DNA from 2 places in the Paenibacillus sp. Y859 genome. Region 1 is predicted to be linked to the other one. Evidence: a T-box and tRNA genes for the amino acid it is inferred to sense, from the RefSeq annotation. Region 1 holds a T-box; the other holds one or more tRNA genes.
The links. The T-box of region 1 lies ahead of AC1TO8_RS10915 (valine--tRNA ligase). A T-box ahead of a tRNA ligase gene usually reads a tRNA of that ligase, here a tRNA-Val.

Region 1 (2,411 bases):
ACATTTTCAATCCAATTCAAATAAACTTTCTCAAATCGATCTGGAACGAAGTTTACACCCTTACCAGACTTCTGTACTTCAATCGCTCGTTCTGCTAATGGCTTCATCTTAACGAACCACTGTGTAGAAAGGTAAGGTTCCACTACAGCTCCCGTACGCTCACTATGTCCAACTTGATGAACATGATCCTCGATAAGGATTAACACACCTTGTTCTTGTAAATCCTTTACAATCTGTTTGCGGCATTCACTACGATCTAGACCTTCATATGGACCAGCAAGATCATTCATCGTTCCCGTATCATCCATAACTATAATTTGTTCCAATTGATGACGGAGGCCTACTTCGAAATCGTTCGGATCATGAGCAGGGGTAATCTTAACTGCACCACTCCCAAATTCTCGATCGACATATTCATCAGCAATAATCGGTATTTCACGATTCACGATAGGTAGTAAGACCGTTTTGCCAATCATATCTGTATATCGCTCATCTTTTGGATGAACAGCAATAGCAGAATCTCCTAGCATCGTCTCAGGGCGCGTCGTCGCCACAACAATATGACCGCTACCATCTTGTAGAGGATACTTCAGGTGATAAAGATGTCCCTGTACCTCTTTATGCTCCACTTCAATATCAGATAAGGCTGTTCGTGCAACTGGATCCCAGTTGATAATATATTTACCACGGTAGATTAGCCCCTTCTTATAGAGCTTCACGAACACTTCTTTTACAGCTTTGGAGAGACCTTCATCCAATGTGAACCGTTCTTTAGAATAATCAAGAGACAACCCCATCTTAGCCCACTGATCACGGATCGTATTCGCATACTGATCTTTCCACTCCCATACTTGATCTAGAAATTTCTCTCTTCCCAGATCATAGCGAGTTATTCCTTGCGCACGTAACTTCTGCTCTACTCTCGTCTGTGTAGCAATTCCTGCATGATCAGTTCCAGGCAACCAAAGCGCATCGTACCCCTGCATTCTCTTGGTTCGTATTAGAATATCTTGTAATGTGAAATCCATCGCGTGACCAATATGAAGCATCCCTGTCACATTTGGTGGTGGGATAACGATGGTATATGGCTTCGCATCCGGTCTTTGACCTGCTTTGAAGAATTCACCCTCTAACCAATATTTATACCATTTCTGTTCAGCGGATTTAGGATCATACGTTGTTGGCATTTCCGTCGTTGTTTTCATTTCTTTATCTGTCATTATTATTAAACCTCCAGTACATCTTCAAAATATCTAACAAGCAGAAACGGTTATGCCGTCCTTTTTCGTGGACGGTACCCGTCTCTGTGGAAATATAAGGATTAGAGTATCGAGAATCAATTTCATAATTACGCAACCCGATTTAGCTGCATCGGCGATTATGAAATTGATTCAAGTAAAACGTATACTTCTTATATTTGAACACAAAAAAACCTCACGCCCTCAAAGGACGAAAGGTTATCTTTCGCGGTACCACCTTTGTTTCATGATAAGTAAAATAATAAGCCAATATGACATAGGCTTACAATGATACTTCTCACGACACTCATACAGATAACGGCTGCAACCGGCCATATTCTAATCCCTTGTATAACACATGGACTCAAACAGGCAACTCCAGGGCGACTTTCGCTTGGCTTACATCCTACGGAATCTTCCAGCGTTGCAATTCCGCTCTCTGAAGGGTATGCCAACTACTCTTCCCATTCACAGTTGATTGTCAATATTCTGTATTAATAATAGCGTGCATGTTGCATATAGTCAACATCGTGTACATTAAGGACGTTGACTATATGCAACATCTTATAGTGCGTGTTCAAAAAGTCAAATTTTCAGCACCAAGAAGATTGGATGAAGCAAGGGAGTGAGGAGCGGAGCGTAGGCAGTACCTACGTGAGCACCGGAAGGACCGGCTGAATTCAATGTTCGATGTCGAATAAGCTTCTTGGCATACTTCGTGATCAAAAGATGACTTTTTGAACAACCTCTTATATACACAAAGGGCTATCATCTTAGTAATGAAAATCTACTAAGGTGATAGCCCTTTGTGTTAATAAAATTATCGTTACATGTTACGGGATATAAAGAATCTGCCCTTCTTCAATCGTCTGCTCAGATAAACGATTATGCAATAGCAGTTCTCTCGGACTCATTTGATAGCGATCTGCAATCAAATCAATCGTCTCTTCCCTTTGTACGATACAAAGTCGAACTTTACTGAATGGCGTTTTCTCAGATGTTCCGCCGAGAAAAAGACTTTTCCACTCGACCTCTTCATTTACTGCATGATCATTATTCACTTCACGAGCTTGCTGCTGCTCTTCCTGAACCTGTTGCTCCAAATCTCTTAGTGTTCTCGCACGACTAGAACTCAATATTGACGATAATCCAACATGGTCTTGCTTAGAAGTT
Region 2 (2,411 bases), on a different contig from region 1:
TACCTAATGCATTACAGTGATGAGAAGGATCACTTTCTTAATGAGACAGGTAGCATGACCTTCTTAGAGCAGAATCTGATTTATGAGTTTTAAATAAAAGAAAGCCAGCTGCGGCTCCATTGCGGGAGTCTACAGCTGGCTCTTTCAGTCTTGCATTATTCAAAAATAGGTAACTGATCTAAGTTATTAGATGGATCTCCATCCGCATCTCCACGAATGTACAATCCTCCATCTTTCCCTTTAAATATATTAACGCCAGCAATCGTCCCTGCATTCACTTCCTGCAGCGCTTGTTCATAAGCCAACACACGACCTGATGAAGTCTGAAATGCCGTTAGATCCCCATCCCCGTTCTTCTGCACAGCAACAAATTGTTCACGGCCTGATGTTTCCATAGCGATCGCTCCTTTTAATTGATTTTCTAATGATGTTCAGGGCTATCGTCTAGGCTTCCCAATAGGTGATGGTTTGATGCAGGTTGGAACTATAACTTCTTCTTCATACGAACATGTAAAATTCCGGCATCATCGAAAGGTTCCTTTGAGATTACTTCATATCCCTGCTTAGCATAAAAAGACTCCGCTTGGCATTGAGCATCCAGTACCGCATATTGCAATCCTAGCTCCACCGCCAACTTTTCCATCGCGATCATCAACACGCGACCGAATCCCTTTGAACGATATTCCTTTATAACCGCAATCCGTTGCATTTTCGCTGTATCATCGTCGTAATAAATAATTCGACCCGTGGCCACATATTCTTCATCATCTTGTATTAACAAGTGATGCACATTAGGACTAATCGCATCATATTCATCCATTTCAAGCTCAAGTGGTACCTGCTGCTCTTCCACAAATACCTTTGTTCGAATATCCATTCCGTACTGTAATTGTTCCTCTGTGTTCACATGAATAATTTCAGCAGCCATTTCATTACCTCTCTCTCTGATCGTATATCTCATAATCCTTTTCTAATCGAATTATTATACAAAAAAAATAAATTGTTGTATAGTTTGATTAATTAGCAAGACCTATTCTAACACGAAAGGAGTCGGATATCTTCATGGGTATGGGAGTTACCATTACTGCTGTGGTCGTGATGACCATCGTCCTTATCTACTCTTTCTACTATGTCACCAAGAAGGGCTACTCTCGTAAATGGGATGATGAATGAAACATATACTGAGCAATGGCTCATTACATAAGATGCATCTCTTCAACTTCATACTACGAACCTCTCATAATATGATATTGACACCTACTCCCGCAACTGGTATGATATTCATTGTGTCTGACATAATATAATACCATTTCGATCTGTTAGCTCAGCGGGAGAGCACTATCTTGACAGGGTAGGGGTCACTGGTTCGAATCCAGTACAGATCATCACTGAAAACCCTTGTGTATCAAGGGTTTTTCTGTTTTTATAGGTTGGTTAGATGTTGGTGAACAACCACCAAATTTTAAGAGTGTTCTCGTACGATAGCCCCAAAACAGCTAAAAAAATACCCCTCCGACCAATTAAGGTTAGCGGGGTATTTAATAATGAAAGGATCATTAAGCTTCAGTTAACTTCCTTCTATAATAACCACAATCGGAATCCAGTGTCACATTAATAACTACTCCAGTATTCTGTTTTTCTTGATAGAAGGAAATATTTTATGCATCGAATAAAAATTAGAAAGTTTCCACAATATCTTACGCTCTAGATCCTCAAGCATTTCCCCACCCCTAAGATATTTTAATGTGTTGCCATGTCAGTACATTGTCCGTGCGAAATGCCCGTGGTGATCCAATCCTGAGATCGGTCGCTTTAATCAATTCGTTACGGATTGAGTTTACCTCAATGCGACTTTGTGTAATCTTTCCTGACTGGTACATATAGATAATCTCGACTATTTGACCGATATATTTAGCTGACATGACACCCTCTCCCTATAAGTACATTCGCTTGTATCATATACGAACATTCATTCCTTATTCGAGTGTTTATCAAATATTCTCATAGTTACATGGATATATTTACCTAGTTTTGATAGACTGTATTCAAGTCATATTTTAGTAGCGAATACCTCAACCGATGAGGACTATCAGGAGTGATACTATGCCTAACCTAGAAGAGATATTTAATCAGTTACAAGCAATTGATGGCGGAATCAACTTTCTAAAAAATAAAGAAATCAAAGAACTTCCGAGTATTTTAACTGAAGGCGAACGCATAGAAGCAATAGCGAAAGGAAGATACAGCAAGATATTTGGTCTTATTATAGCGACAGACAAACGGGTAATCCTTATGTTCAAAATTTTATTTAATTCTAAAATAGAGGACTTCCCTTACGACAAGATCACTTCGATTCAGTTCGAAAAGAAGTCATTTCTAAAATTAGGAGAAATCACGATTCTTGGATCTGG

Region 2: it has a tRNA-Val gene. The T-box ahead of AC1TO8_RS10915 (valine--tRNA ligase) is inferred to sense a tRNA for this amino acid. The anticodon was not compared.

The regions. Positions count from the first base shown of each region.
Region 1 is NZ_JBXCIZ010000003.1:398,660-401,070, reverse strand. Features, by position in the region: gene AC1TO8_RS10915 (valine--tRNA ligase) at 1-1,220, opposite strand, end outside; T-box leader at 1,443-1,719, opposite strand; gene AC1TO8_RS10910 (LysM peptidoglycan-binding domain-containing protein) at 2,072-2,411, opposite strand, start outside.
Region 2 is NZ_JBXCIZ010000002.1:320,922-323,332, reverse strand. Features, by position in the region: gene AC1TO8_RS06335 (MBL fold metallo-hydrolase) at 1-93, shown strand, start outside; gene AC1TO8_RS06330 (DUF3892 domain-containing protein) at 156-395, opposite strand; gene AC1TO8_RS06325 (GNAT family N-acetyltransferase) at 485-928, opposite strand; tRNA gene AC1TO8_RS06320 (tRNA-Val) at 1,314-1,385, shown strand; gene AC1TO8_RS06315 (hypothetical protein) at 1,731-1,922, opposite strand; gene AC1TO8_RS06310 (PH domain-containing protein) at 2,104-2,411, shown strand, end outside.